Linked DNA regions of Variovorax paradoxus B4. The protein of the gene in region 2 binds, or shares a complex with, the protein of the main gene of each other region. Links are inferred from orthologs where the notes say so. Each region holds a gene or a part of one and is shown on either strand. Other genes may lie near its edges.

The links. The genes of interacting proteins can lie anywhere in the genome.
Region 1: the proteins of dnaX (region 2) and dnaN are in contact, whole or in part, in a cryo-EM structure (PDB 8GIZ), measured with the Escherichia coli proteins. The link is inferred for Variovorax paradoxus B4 from one-to-one orthologs.
Region 3: the proteins of dnaX (region 2) and VAPA_RS13275 are in contact, whole or in part, in a cryo-EM structure (PDB 8GIZ), measured with the Escherichia coli proteins. The link is inferred for Variovorax paradoxus B4 from one-to-one orthologs.

The regions. Positions count from the first base shown.
Region 1 is NC_022247.1:813-4,956, reverse strand. What follows is about bases 1,335-4,144. They hold dnaN (DNA polymerase III subunit beta), read right to left. Parts: upstream 3,388-4,144; coding sequence 2,281-3,387; downstream 1,335-2,280. Other genes in these bases: dnaA (chromosomal replication initiator protein DnaA), read right to left, coding at 3,477-4,144; gyrB (DNA topoisomerase (ATP-hydrolyzing) subunit B), read right to left, coding at 1,335-2,146. In the rest of the region: more of gyrB, read right to left, coding at 1-1,334. UniProt on the Escherichia coli protein: Confers DNA tethering and processivity to DNA polymerases and other proteins. Acts as a clamp, forming a ring around DNA (a reaction catalyzed by the clamp-loading complex) which diffuses in an ATP-independent manner freely and bidirectionally along dsDNA.
Region 2 is NC_022247.1:2,626,448-2,632,062, reverse strand. The notes cover bases 1,236-4,181. They hold dnaX (DNA polymerase III subunit gamma/tau), read right to left. Parts: upstream 3,664-4,181; coding sequence 1,807-3,663; downstream 1,236-1,806. Other genes in these bases: VAPA_RS12145 (class I SAM-dependent methyltransferase), read right to left, coding at 4,000-4,181; VAPA_RS12155 (YbaB/EbfC family nucleoid-associated protein), read right to left, coding at 1,376-1,708; recR (recombination mediator RecR), read right to left, coding at 1,236-1,368. Outside these bases: VAPA_RS12170 (ABC transporter substrate-binding protein), read right to left, coding at 1-165; VAPA_RS12165 (MAPEG family protein), read right to left, coding at 337-729; more of recR, read right to left, coding at 778-1,235; more of VAPA_RS12145, read right to left, coding at 4,182-4,878; VAPA_RS12140 (winged helix-turn-helix transcriptional regulator), read left to right, coding at 4,988-5,615. UniProt on the Escherichia coli protein: Part of the beta sliding clamp loading complex, which hydrolyzes ATP to load the beta clamp onto primed DNA to form the DNA replication pre-initiation complex.
Region 3 is NC_022247.1:2,864,500-2,868,832, forward strand. Bases 1-2,999 are described here. They hold VAPA_RS13275 (hypothetical protein), read left to right. Parts: upstream 1-988; coding sequence 989-2,011; downstream 2,012-2,999. Other genes in these bases: mltG (endolytic transglycosylase MltG), read left to right, coding at 1-336; tmk (dTMP kinase), read left to right, coding at 333-992; VAPA_RS13280 (PilZ domain-containing protein), read left to right, coding at 2,008-2,388; VAPA_RS13285 (TatD family hydrolase), read left to right, coding at 2,509-2,999. Outside these bases: more of VAPA_RS13285, read left to right, coding at 3,000-3,318; VAPA_RS13290 (ankyrin repeat domain-containing protein), read left to right, coding at 3,315-3,992; VAPA_RS13295 (DUF2726 domain-containing protein), read left to right, coding at 4,124-4,333. UniProt on the Escherichia coli protein: Part of the beta sliding clamp loading complex, which hydrolyzes ATP to load the beta clamp onto primed DNA to form the DNA replication pre-initiation complex.

The DNA of each region.
Region 1 (4,144 bases), 2.6 Mb from region 2 along the record:
TGCTCACTTCGGCCGGCACGCCGGTGGTGTTGAGCTCGCGCAGCTTGGCCTGCAGCGCCACGGCCGAGGCTTCGGCCGCGGGTGTGGTGTCGAGGTCGAGCGCCACGCCGTCGGCAATGGCGCGCAGGGCTTCCGCATCCATGAAGTTGCGCAGCCGCGCGATCACGGCTTCGGCCAGCTGGTGCTTGCGCGCCAGCTCGGCCAGGGTGTCGCCGCTCAAGGTGGTCGAGTTGGGACCGCCGGTCTCGATGCTCGCGTCCTTCAACGCCACCTTGAGCAGGAAGGCGTCCAGCGCGGGGCCGTCCTTCAGGTATTGCTCTTCCTTGCCGACCTTCACCTTGTAGAGCGGCGGCTGCGCGATGTAGATGTGGCCGCGCTCGACCAGCTCCGGCATCTGCCGGTAGAAGAAGGTGAGCAGCAGCGTGCGGATGTGGGCGCCGTCGACGTCGGCGTCGGTCATGATGATGATGCGGTGGTAGCGCAGCTTGGCGACGTTGAAGTCGTCCGCCCCGCCGCCCGCGCTGGTGGCGCCGGCGCGGCCGATGCCGGTGCCCAGAGCGGTGATCATCGTGAGAATTTCGTTGCTGGTGAGCAGCTTCTCGTAGCGCGCCTTTTCCACGTTCAGGATCTTGCCGCGCAGCGGCAGGATGGCCTGGAACTTCCGGTCGCGGCCCTGCTTGGCGGAGCCGCCGGCGGAGTCGCCCTCCACCAGGTAGACCTCGCACAGCGCCGGATCTTTTTCCTGGCAGTCGGCCAGCTTGCCGGGCAGGCCCATGCCGTCGAGCACGCCCTTGCGGCGCGTCATTTCGCGGGCCTTGCGCGCGGCTTCGCGGGCGCGTGCGGCCTCGACGATCTTGCCGCAGATGATCTTGGCGTCGTTCGGGCGTTCCTGCAGGTAGTCGGTGAGCAGCTTGCCGACGATGTCTTCCACCGGCGCGCGCACTTCGCTGGACACCAGCTTGTCCTTGGTCTGGCTCGAGAACTTGGGCTCGGGCACCTTCACGCTCAGCACGCAGCACAGGCCTTCGCGCATGTCGTCGCCGGTGACTTCGACCTTGGCTTTCTTGGCGAACTCGTTCTCTTCGATGTACTTGTTGATGACGCGGGTCATCGCGGCGCGCAGGCCCGTGAGGTGGGTGCCGCCGTCACGCTGGGGAATGTTGTTGGTGAAACAGAGGACTTGCTCGTTGTAGCCGCTGTTCCATTGCATGGCGACTTCGACGCCGATGTGCGTGCCCGGGATACCGCCGTAGGTGTCGGCCGGGCGCTCGCCTTCGGCGTAGAACGAGTTCGGGTGCAGGACGGTCTTGCCCTTGTTGATGAACTCCACGAAGCCGCGCACGCCGCCGGCGCCGGAGAAGTCGTCTTCCTTGCCGGTGCGCTCGTCCTTCAGGCGGATGCGCACGCCGTTGTTCAGGAAGCTCAGTTCGCGCAGACGCTTGCTGAGGATCTCGTAGTGGAAGTCCGAGTTCTCCTTGAAGATCTGGGTGTCGGGCAGAAAGTGCACCTCGGTGCCGCGCTTGTCGGTGTCGCCGATGATCTTCATGGGCGACACCTCGAAGCCGTTCACGGTTTCGAGCAGGCGGTTCTGCACGAAGCCGCGGCTGAACTCGAGTTCGTGGATCTTGCCTTCGCGGCGCACCACAAGGCGCAGCATCACGCTCAGCGCGTTCACGCAGCTCACGCCCACGCCGTGCAGGCCGCCCGAGACCTTGTAGCTGTTCTGGTTGAACTTGCCGCCTGCGTGCAGCTCGGTGAGCGCAATTTCGGCTGCCGAACGCTTGGGCTCGTGCTTGTCGTCCATCTTCACGCCGGTCGGGATGCCGCGGCCGTTGTCGGTGACGGAAATCGAGTTGTCGGTGTGGATGGTGACGACGATGTCGTCGCAGTGGCCGGCCAGCGCTTCGTCGATGGAGTTGTCGACCACCTCGAACACCAGATGGTGCAGGCCCGTGCCGTCGGAGGTGTCGCCGATGTACATGCCGGGGCGCTTGCGCACCGCCTCGAGCCCTTCGAGGATCGTGATCGAGCCTTCGCCGTAGCTGGTGTCGGCGGGCGTGATCTCGATCGGCACCGCACTCTCGATCTCGGGCGTGTAGACCGGCTCGGTGTGGGGTACTTCGGGCTTGCTTTCTTCTGCACTCATTCGGATATTCCTCTATCTCTCACGGCATTCACGGGATTTCTCGGGCTCTGGGAGCCTGTTTTTCCTGCCTCTTGAAAGCGCAAACCCGCGGAGGACCGCGGGCTGTCTGCGCAAGGCGCTGTGTTTTCTGTCTTCTAGATTCGCATCGGCATCACGACATATTTGAAGGATGCGTTCTCGGGGATGGTCAGCAACGCCGAGCTGTTGGAGTCGGCCAGGTCCAGCTTGACCATGTCCTGGTCCATGTTCGACAGCGCGTCGATCAGGTAGGTGACGTTGAAGCCGATCTCGATGGCGTCGCCGCCGTAGTCGATGTCGAGTTCGTCTTGCGCCTCTTCCTGTTCGGCGTTGTTCGATGCGATGCGCAGCGTGCCGGGCTCGATGTTCAGGCGCACGCCCTTGAACTTCTCGCTGGTCAGGATGGCGGTGCGCTGCAGGCTGGCCAGCAGCGGCGCGCGGCCCAGCGTGACGCTGTTCTTGTGGTTCTTGGGAATCACGCGGTTGTAGTCGGGGAACTTGCCCTCGACCAGCTTGGTGACGAACTCCATGCCGCCGAAGCTGAACTTGGCCTGGTTGTTCGCAAACTGCATCTCGATGGCGCCTTCGGCGTCCGACAGCAGGCGCTGCATCTCGAGCACGGTCTTGCGCGGAAGAATGACTTCCTGGCGCGGCACTTCGACGTCGAGCGTGGCCGACGAGAACGCCAGGCGGTGGCCGTCGGTGGCCACCAGGCTCAGCTGCTTGCCTTCGGCCACGAACAGGATGCCGTTCAGGTAGTAGCGGATGTCGTGCACGGCCATGGCGAACGAAACCTGCGAGAGCAGGTCCTTCAGCGTCTTTTGCGGCACGCTGAACACGGGGCCGAAGTTGGCGGCTTCCTGCACCAGCGGAAAGTCCTCGGCCGGCAGCGACTGCAGCGTGAAGCGGCTCTTGCCGCCCTTGAGCACCAGCTTGCTGGCGCTCGATTCGAGGCTCACGGTCTGGTCGGCCGGCATGGTGCGCAGGATGTCGATCAGCTTGCGCGCGCCGATGGTGGTGGTGAAGTTGCCCTCATCGCCGCCGAGCTCGGCCGTGGTGCGGATCTGGATCTCGAGGTCGCTGGTGGTCAGCTGCAGCTGGCCGCCGGTCTTGCGGATCAGCACGTTGGCCAGGATCGGCAGCGTATGGCGCCGTTCCACGATGCCTGCCACCGATTGCAGCGCGGCGAGGACCTTGTCTTGGGTAGCCTTCAAAACGATCATGTCTTCTTCCTCTTCTCTTATCTCTTTGAATCCGCCAGTGAGACGCCATTCTCCGCTGTTGCGAGGGGCATTCCTGATGACATCCGGGATCAGCCCTTGAGCGTCTGCTCGAGGACGTGCAGCTGCTGGTTGAGTTCGGTGAGCTGCTGGCGCTCGCCCGAGATCTTGCGCACCGCGTGGAGCACGGTGGTGTGGTCGCGCCCGCCGAACAGCTCGCCGATTTCCGGCAGGCTTTTCTGCGTGAGCTCCTTGGCCAGGTACATCGCGATCTGCCGCGGCCGCGCAATGCTGGCCGGGCGTTTCTTGCTGTACATGTCGGCGACCTTGATCTTGTAGTAGTCGGCCACCGTCTTCTGGATATTTTCGACCGAGATCTGCCGATTCTGGATCGACAGCAGGTCGCGCAGCGCCTCGCGCGCCAGGGCGATGGAGATTTCCTTCTGGTTGAAGCGCGAGTAGGCCAGGATCTTGCGCAGCGCCCCTTCGAGCTCGCGCACGTTGGAGCGCACGTTCTTGGCGACGAAGAAGGCCACTTCCTCGGGCATCTCGGCCGATTCGGCGCGCGCCTTGTTGATCAGGATGGCCACGCGCATCTCGAGCTCGGGCGGCTCGATGGCCACCGTCAGGCCCGAATCGAAGCGCGACACCAGGCGCTCGTGGATGTCCGCCAGGCCCTTCGGATAAGTGTCGCTGGTCATCACGATGTGCGACTTCTTGGCCAGCAGGGCCTCGAACGCATTGAAGAATTCTTCCTGCG
Region 2 (5,615 bases):
GAGCTGTTCGGAAATGGTGAGCGGCAAATAGTAGAACGCCGCCTTGCCCCCCACCGCGATGGAAATCTTCGTCTTCTCGAGCTTGGCTTGCGCAAAGACCCGCGGCAACGCAATCGTTGCGGCAGCGACTGCGGAGACTGTCATGAGGGTTCTGCGGTGGAGCATGGAGCAATCCTGCGGGGCTCTTGATTCTGGTGAACTGAATCGAGCTTAGGGGTGCGCCCCTGTTGCCTGCATCGGGGTCATCCCGTGCGGGTTTCCACGTAAGCATGATGGCCTCCACGAGGCCTGTGTCGAACGGCCTGTTGCGCAGCGCCGCAGCGGCTGTTTGCGCTCTTATCGCGCGAGAAAAAGGATCGCGATATTGACCAGGAAACCGAGCGCCCAGACCGCGCTGCGCACGGAGCCGACGCCCTTGATGTAGACCGCGAGATAGATCACACGCAATACGACATAGGCCGCCGCCAGCATGTCGAGCCGCGCCTGATTGGCGCCGAGCTGATGCGCAATGATCACCGCGCCGATGAAGAACGGGAGGCCTTCGAAGCTGTTGGCTTGCGCGCTGTTGGCGCGCGCGCGCCAGCCGCTCTGCTTTGCGGCCCAGTCGCGCGGTTGCATGTTGTCGCGCGGGCCGAAACTGCCGGCCTTGGCGATCCATGCCGCGAGATACGGCAGGCCGCATGCGATGAACACGCACCAGTAGGCGACGGTGAGCAGGCAAAAAGTCATTTCGGGTTGTCTCCATCCGGCAGAGCGGCAGCAGCGGCCGCTGCTGCGCTATCGGCGGTCCACCAGGGCATGCGCGATGGTGCCGAGATCCACGTATTCGAGTTCGCTGCCGGCGGGCACGCCGCGCGCAAGGCGCGTCACGTTGAGGCCGCGCTGCCTGAGCGCTTCGCCGATCACGTGCGCGGTGGCTTCGCCCTCTGCCGTGAAGTTGGTGGCCAGGATGACTTCGCTCACGGTGCCGTCCAGGGCCCGGTCGAAGAGCTTCTGCAGGCCGATGTCCTTGGGCCCGATGCCGTCGAGCGGACTGAGCTTGCCCATCAGCACGAAGTAGTAGCCGCGGAAAACCCCGGTGCGCTCGAGCGCCGCCTGGTCGGCAGGCGTTTCGACCACGCAGAGCTTGCCTGCGTCACGGCGCGTGTCGAGGCACACGCTGCAGACCGGCGCTTCGGTGAAAGTGTTGCAGCGCTCGCAATGCCGCACGTTGCCGGCCGCCTGCTGCAAGGCGCGCGCGAGCAGCTGCGCGCCCTCGCGGTCGTGCTGCAGCAAATGGAACGCCATGCGCGAGGCCGACTTGACGCCGACACCGGGCAGGCGGCGCAAGGCATCGACCAACGCGTCGAGCGAACTGGCGTCGGCCATCAATGGCTCAGAACGGCAGCTTCATGCCGGGCGGGAGGCCCGGCATGCCGGCAGTGAGCTTGCCCATCTTCTGTTCGCTGGTTTCCTCGGCCTTGCGCACCGCGGCATTGAAGGCAGCGGCCACGAGGTCTTCGAGCATGTCCTTGTCGTCGGCCAGCAGGCTCGGGTCGATGGTGATGCGCTTCACGTCGTGCTTGCAGGTCATCACGACCTTGACCAGGCCTGCGCCCGACTCGCCTTCGACCTCGATGGTGGCCAGTTCTTCCTGGGCCTTCTTGAGGTTGTCCTGCATCGCCTGCGCCTGCTTCATGAGGCCGGCCAGTTGTCCTTTGTTGAACATCGTTGGTCCTGATTGGTTGGAAATGGGGGAAGGATAAGAGAGATGGCGGTCGATGCCGAATGCCGCAAGAGCCGGCACGGGTTTTCAGTGGCGTTCCGTCAGGCCGGCTTCAGTGTTCCAGGCACGATCTTCGCATCGAATTCCCGCATCAGCATCTGCACTTCGGGATCGCTGCGAATGGCCTCCTCAGCCAGGCGCTGGCGCTCGTCGGCAGCCTGCTTGTTGCGGCGCGCGGGGCTGTCGACCACGCCGCCGATTTCAATGGCGAGCTTCACGCCATGGCCCAGCGCGGCCAATGCATCGGTGAGCTTTTCGCGGGCAGAAGGCTGGTTGAGCAATTCGCGTTCCACGCGAAGTATCCACTGGTCGACATCGCGCGCCACCAGCTGCGACTGGAGCGCAAGTTCGCGCGCCAGGGCGTTGATGCTCTCGGCCGCGATCATCTGCGTGACCGTGGCGTGCCAGAAGTCGCCGTCCTCGCTGGGCGGAATGGGTGGCGCCGGACCGCGCTGCTCGTCGGATCGCGGCGCGTCCCGCTGGCTCGGCGGCGGCTGGACGCGCATGGGAACGGCAAGCACCCTGGGCGCCTCGGCAGCCGCCGAGGGCCCGGCCGCGGCAGAAGGCCTGGGCCCACCCGGCCGCACGGGCTCGCTGACCACGGCCAGACGCTGGCCTGCCGGCGCCGGGGTGGGTTGAGGCACCGGTGCGGCGACCGAAACCGAAGCCGGCGATGCGGGGATCTCCGTCGTGCCCCGGGCCGGCGCTGCGGCCACCGGGACCGAAACCGCCCTGGAGGCTTCATTCAGAGTTTTTTTTTCCGTGGAGGCCGGGGAGGCGGCCGCGTTGGAAGGCTTGAAGGCCAAAAGCCGCAACAGCACCATGGTCAGCGCGGCGTACTCATCGGGCGCCAGGCCCAGTTCGCCACGCCCGTGCAGGCACAGACTGTAGAGCAGGTGGGTTTCATCGGCAGGCATCAGCGACGCGAGGCGCGCCGTATCGGCCGCGTCGGGGTCGGTGGCGGAATCGGCCGACTCCACCCGCGAGGGCACCGCCTGCAGCACGGCCATGGCCTGCAGCACCGCCGTCATTTCTTCCAGCGTGGAAGCGGCCGACATGCCGTCGCGCCGCAGCGCCTCGGAGGTGTCGACCACCGTCTTGCCGTCGCCCTGCGCCAGCGCCTCTATCAGCTTGAACACATGGCCGCGGTCCACGCTGCCGAGCATCTGGCGCACGCCGGTTTCGAGCAGTTCGCCGTTGCCGAACGCAATGGCCTGGTCGGTGAGCGAGAGGGCGTCGCGCATCGAGCCGCGCGCCGCGCGCGCCAGCAAGCGCAGCGCCTGCGGTTCGGCCGGTACCTGTTCGGTCTGCAGCACGCTCGTGAGGTGCTCCAGCACCGTCTCGGGCGCCATCGGCCGCAGGTTGAACTGCAGGCAGCGCGACAGCACCGTGACCGGCACCTTCTGCGGATCGGTGGTGGCGAGAACGAACTTGAGGTATTCCGGCGGCTCTTCGAGCGTCTTCAGCATCGCGTTGAACGCGGTGTTGGTGAGCATGTGCACTTCGTCGATCATGAAGACCTTGAAGCGCCCCTGCACCGGCTTGTAGACCGCCTGCTCGAGCAGAGACTGCACCTCGTCCACGCCGCGGTTCGATGCCGCGTCCAGCTCGGTGTAGTCGACGAAGCGGCCCGAATCGATGTCCTTGCAGGCCTGGCACACCCCGCACGGCGTGGCAGTGATACCGCCCTGCCCGTCCGGGCCCTGGCAGTTGAGCGACTTGGCCAGAATGCGGGAGACGGTGGTCTTGCCCACGCCCCGCGTTCCGGTGAAAAGATAGGCGTGATGCAGGCGCTGCGTGGTCAGTGCGTTCTCGAGCGCCTGCACCACGTGCCCCTGACCGACCATCTCACCGAAGGTTTTCGGACGGAACTTGCGAGCGAGCACGAGATAAGACATTGCGGGCATTCTAAAAGGCGCGGCACCGGTCCTCGGCCCCACCCCGCAATCAAAAAAAGCCCTGTCTTTTTGCGGGATATCGCGGAACCGGCATTGCCGGGCCGCTGGTATCGCCCCCAGCAGGGGGGTGGGCGAAGCGACACGAAGTGCGCGCAGCCTGGGGGGTTACAATGCGGGCTGACGGGCCTCCCTGCATGGTGAAGTGGCCAACCGGGTCAGGTGGGGAACCAAGCAGCCCTAACTGCGTAGTCAGTGCCAGGGGTAAGGCTCGTCAACCTAACATCGAAAAGCCGTGAGTTCTCAAGAACTCACGCGCCAAAAATAGGGTCGCGAGCCTCACTTGCTTCCGGCACCGACCAGCATCTCGCATGGCCCGACGAAGCCTTCGCTGCTTTCGAACTGCCGCAGCGCCTCTTCGATCGCATCCCAGGTGCTCGCGCGCTCGGCCTCGTCAAGCCGGACCATCATCTGGTGCAGCGCTCCGAAGGACTCGCGTTCGAAGCGCACGCATTCGGCTGCGCTCGCCAGCCGCACCGGCGACGGCACCCGGCGCACCTCGATGTCACGCAAGCCGGCCTTGGCAAACGCGGCCTCGAGCGCGCCCTCGGCACCGAGCGAAAAGGGCCCGGGCTGGCCCGGCAGCGGCGCGGGAAGCTGGGCGCGTTCGCGGATGATCCTTACGGGGATCGAGAAAAAGGCATTGCGCTCGGGGGTCGAGTAGACGACCGCCGACACCCGCCCGCCCGGACGCAAGGCCCGCCGCATGCCGGCGAGCGCGCGCTGCTGGTCGGGAAAGTAGATCAGGCCCACGCGGCTGATTGCCGCGTCGAAGCTTTCGGCGGGCAGCGTGTCGAGCGCCTCGCCGTCGAGTTCAAGGGTCTCGAGGTTCGACAGCCCGACGGCCCTGGCATCCGCAGCAGCGCGCTCGAGCAGGGCCGGCGCGATGTCGGTCGCGAGCACGCGGCCGCTGGCGCCTGCGCGCCGCGCTGCACCGATCGACTGCTCGCCCGCGCCGGCTGCGACGTCGAGTACCCGGGAGCCTGGTCCGATGTGCGCCAGCTCGAACATCGTCTCCGTCGCATCGCCCAGCCAGCGGCCGAGAAACGGTCCCCAGCGATGCCAGGCCTCGGCGGCAGCCTGCCACTGCGCGCGGGTGGTGGTCTTGAAGGCGACGGCGTCGAATGCCGGCGCTGCTGTGGCTGTGGCTGTGGTCATGGTGTGTCTCCATCGAGTGAGGGGACGCCAAGGATGGCAGCGCGGCTACGGGTCCGCCAGTCCAGAATCTGTACTGGCCTCAATCCGCTCCAGGGACTAAATTGGCGCCATGATCGACTACGGCCAGTTCTGTACCGTGGCGCGCGGCGCCGAGGTGCTTTGCGAGCGCTGGACCCCCCTGGTGGTGCGCGAACTGTTGTGCGGCAGCACGCGCTTCAACGACATCCGGCGCGGCGTGCCGCGCATGTCGGGCTCGCTGCTGACGCAGCGCCTGCGCAAGCTCGAGGAAGCAGGTGTCGTCAAGCGGATACGGGGCGACGGCAGCACGGCCCAGTACCACCTGACCGCAGCAGGTGAAGAATTGCGCCCGATCGTGATGGCACTGGGCCACTGGGGTGCGCGCTGGATCGGCAGCCGCCTCAAGCGCGACCAGCTGGATGCCGGCTTCCTGATGTGGGACATCCGCCGTTTCATGCGGGTCGACGAGTGCCCGCTCGGGCGCTGCATCGTGATCCACTTCCGCTTCACCGATGCGCCTGAAGGCGAGCGGCGCTGGTGGCTGGTGGTCGACCATGGCAGCGCCGACCTCTGCCGCGACAATCCCGGCGAGGAGCCAACGCTGATTGTCGAATCGAACATGCTGACCCTGACGGAGATCTGGACCGGCGACCTCGATGCCGAGGCCGCGCTGCGCGAGCGGCGCCTGCGCGTCATCGGCGCGGCATCCGATATCCAGA
Region 3 (4,333 bases), 240 kb from region 2 along the record:
GTCAACCGGCTGCGTGCCGGCATGCCGCTGCAAACCGACCCCACCGTGATCTACGGCCTGGGCACCGCGTTCGATGGCAACCTGCGCAAGAAAGACCTGCTGACCGACACGCCCTGGAACACCTACACGCGCGGCGGCCTGCCGCCCACGCCCATCGCCATGCCGGGCAAGGCGGCGCTGCTGGCAGCGGTGCAGCCGGCGCAAAGCAAGTCGCTGTACTTCGTTTCGCGCGGCGACGGCACCAGCCAGTTCAGCAGTTCGCTCGACGACCACAACCGCGCGGTCAACCGCTATCAGCGCGGCGGCGGCGAACCCAAACCGAAAGTAGCGCAATGAGTGACGGCCTGTTTCTGACGCTCGAGGGCATCGATGGCGCCGGCAAGTCGAGCCATCTCGACGCCATGGAGGCGCTCTTCAAGGCCCGCGGCCGCACGGTCGTGCGCACGCGCGAGCCCGGCGGCACGCCACTGGCGGAGATCTTGCGCGGGCTTATTCTCGAACAGCCGATGGACCCGCTGACCGAATCGCTGCTGGTGTTTGCGGCGCGGCGCGACCATGTGGTGCGGGTGATCGAGCCGGCACTGGCACGCGGCGACGTGGTGCTGTGCGACCGCTTCACCGACGCCACCTTTGCCTACCAGGGCGCGGGCCGCGACTTCGATACACAAGTGCTGTCGACGCTGGAGCAATGGGTGCAGGGGGGCAGGGGAGCGGCAGGGCTGCTTCAGCCTCACGTCACGCTCTGGTTCGACCTGGCGCCCGAGATCGCCGCCCAGCGGCTGGCGGGAGCCCGCCTGCCCGACAAGTTCGAGTCCCAGCCGGTCGAATTCTTCCGGCGCGTCGCGGCGGGCTACGCGGCCCGCGCGGCGGCCGATGCGCCGCGTTTCGTGCGCATCGACGCCAGCCAGACGCGCGACCAGGTCTGGCAACAGGTCGAGACGGCGCTTGTCGCACGCGGTGCGCCGGCACCCGCAAGTGGAGCGGCGCGATGAGCACTTCGGCGCTTTCGCCCTGGCTGCATCGGCCGCTCGCTGAACTCCTGCGCCAGCGCGGCCATGCCTGGCTGCTGCAGGGGCCTTCGGGACTCGGCCAATACGAACTCGCGCTCGCGCTTGCCGCGGCCTGGCTGTGCGAACAGCCCAAGGAAGAGGGGGGTGGCACCGCCTGCGGCCATTGCCCGAGCTGCCATGCCATCGAGGTGCGGACCCACGCCGACCTTTGCGTTCTGATGCCCGAGGTCGCCATGCAGGAGCTGGGCTGGCCGCTCGACGAAAAGGCGCAGGCCGACATCGACGACAAGAAGCGCAAGCCCAGCCGCGAGATCCGCGTCGAGGCCATGCGCGATGCGGTCGGATTTGCCCAGCGCACCAGTGCCCGCGGCCGCGGCAAGGTGGTGCTGGTGTATCCGGCCGAGCGCATGAACACCATCACCGCCAATGCGCTGCTCAAGACGCTCGAGGAGCCGGTTGGCGACGTCCGCTTCGTGCTGGCCAGCGAGGCGGCGTGGCAATTGCTGCCGACCATCCGCAGCCGCTGCCTGGGTTTCACGCTGCCATGGCCCGAGACGGCCGAGGCCGAAGCCTGGCTGGCGGCGCAGGAAGTGCCCGCCGCAGATGCCGCCGCATTGCTGCGCGCCGCCGGCGGGCGGCCCAGCGATGCCCTGCGGCTCGCGCGCTCCGGCCAGTCGCCCAAGGCCTGGGCGCTGCTGCCCAAGGCCGTTTCGCGCGGCGACGTGGCCGCCCTCGCGGACCAGTCGCCGTCCCAGGCCATCGGCTCGCTGCAGAAGCTCTGCCACGACCTGATGGCCGTTGGCAGCGGCGCCGCGCCGCGTTTCTTCGAGGCCGCCGACCTGCCGCCCGCCGTGCCTTCGCACCTGGCGCTCGCGCGCTGGTCGAAGTCGCTCGCGAACGCGGCCAGAACCGCCGAACACCCCTTCAATGCGGGCCTCATGCTGGAAGCGCTTGTGAGCGAAGCGCGAACCACCCTAAACTCTGCAGCTCGCCGCCCATGAACCAACCAGCCGCACCCGCACCCGCCGCCCCGGCGCCTCAACGGCCGAGCGTGATCCAGCTCGCCATCAAGGAAAAGGGCGCGCTCTATGCCGCCTACATTCCGCTCTTTGCCGAAGGCGGCATCTTCATTCCGACCTCGCGCGAATACCGCCTGGGCGACGATGTCTACGTGCTGCTGACGCTCCCCGAAGACCCGCAGCGCTACCCGGTGGCGGGCAAGGTCGCATGGATCACGCCGCAGCGCGCAGCGGGCAACCGGGCGCCGGGCGTGGGCATCCGTTTTCCGTCGGACGAGAAATCGCGCCAGCTCAAGGCCCGCATCGAAGCGGCGCTCGGCGGCTCGATGGCTTCCGACCGTCCGACCCAAACTATTTAAGCTCGCCCCCAGGCTGCGCGCACTTCGTGTCGCTACGCCCACCCCCTACTGGGGGCGACACCAGAGGCCCGGCGAAGCCGGTTCCTCGGTGTCCCTGGCATAAGCCAGACAATCAGCGCCATGTTCACCGATTCCCACTGCCACCTGACTTTTCCCGAGTTCGCGGACCAGATGCCGCAAATCCGCGCCGCCATGGCCGAGGCGCAGGTCGACCGGGCCTTGTGCATCTGCACCAAGCTCGAGGAGTTCGACGATGTGCAGGCGCTGGCCGCGCGCTACGACAACTTCTGGGCCAGCGTCGGCGTGCACCCCGACAACGAGGACATCGCCGAGCCCACGGTGGACGACCTGGTGCGCCGGGCGGCCTTGCCGCGCGTGGTGGCCATCGGCGAAACCGGGCTCGACTACTACCAGATGGAAGAGCGAAAGGGCGGGCGCAGCATTGCCGACATGGAATGGCAGCGCGACCGCTTCCGCGTGCACATCCGCGCCGCGCAGCAAACCCGCATGCCGCTGATCATCCACACGCGCGAAGCCTCGGCCGACACGCTGGCCATCCTCAAGGAGGAGGACGAAGACGGCGCCGGCAATGCCGCGGGCGGCGTGTTCCATTGCTTCACCGAAACCGCCGAAGTGGCCCGCGCGGCGCTCGACCTGGGTTTCTACATTTCCTTTTCCGGCATCCTGACCTTCAAGAAGGCGCAGGACCTGCGCGACGTGGCGGCCTTCGTGCCGCTCGACCGCATGCTGATCGAAACCGACAGCCCCTATCTGGCACCGGTGCCGTACCGCGGCAAGACCAACAACCCGTCTTACGTACCTTTTGTGGCGAAGCAGATCGCCGAACTGCGCAAGCTGCCGATCGAAGCCGTGGCCGAGGCCACGAGCAACAACTTCGAAACGCTGTTCAAGGGAGTCAAAGCAACATGAGAAAATACATCAAGAAGTTCTTGTATCTAGCTGTCGTAGCAACAACTTTTACCGCACACGCGGGCTCGTTCGAAGACTTCTTCCGGGCCGTGCGCGGAGACAACGCCAGCGGCGTGCGCACCCTGCTGAACCGCGGTTTCGACCCCAACACGCGCGATGAGCACGGCCAGACCGGCTTGATCATCGCCCTGCGCGAACCATCGCCCAAGGTCGCGCAGGTGCTGCTCGAATCGCCGCAGACCGATGTCGACCTGGCCAACGCCAAGGACGAAACCCCGCTGATGCTGGCCGCCATCAAGGGTCAGCAGGAGCTGGTCGCCCAGCTGCTCAAGCGCGACGCCGCCGTCAACAAGACCGGCTGGACGCCGCTGCATTACGCCGCCAGCAGCGGCCAGCTGAGCATCATGAAAGTGCTGCTCGACAACTACGCCTTCATCGACGCGCAATCGCCCAACGGCACCACGCCGCTCATGATGGCCGCGATGTACGGCTCGACCGAGGCCGTGAAGCTTTTGCTGGCCGAAGGCGCGGACACGGCGATGAAGAACCAGCTCGGCATGACGGCCGTCGACTTTGCGAACAAGGCGAACCGACCGGAAGCTGCACAGCTGATCGCGGCTGCCGCCAACGCCAAGGCCGGTCCAAAGGCGATCCCCAAGGACGGCAAATGGTGAGTTTCTTCACGCCCCATTGAGGGCCGGATTCCTCGCATCGGCAGGCCCGGGAAAACGCCGAAAAGAGGGCGCCTGCGCATCGTGCGAGACTCTGCGGAGAAGGAGAAGCAGAGATGAATACGTTTCTATTCATGGTCTTTTTGCTGGCCATCGGACTGCTTGGGTTCGCAGCAATCGCCAGAAAAAGGTCGAGGCAAAACAGCAGCGGCTTTGTCGACAAGCCCAAGGCACGCCCGCCACTCACTGCACGCGAGCAAGCCATGTACAACCGGCTCGTGCAAACCCTGCCGGATCTCGTGGTGCTGCCGCAAGTCAGCTTCGGTGCCTTGCTCACGGCCCGC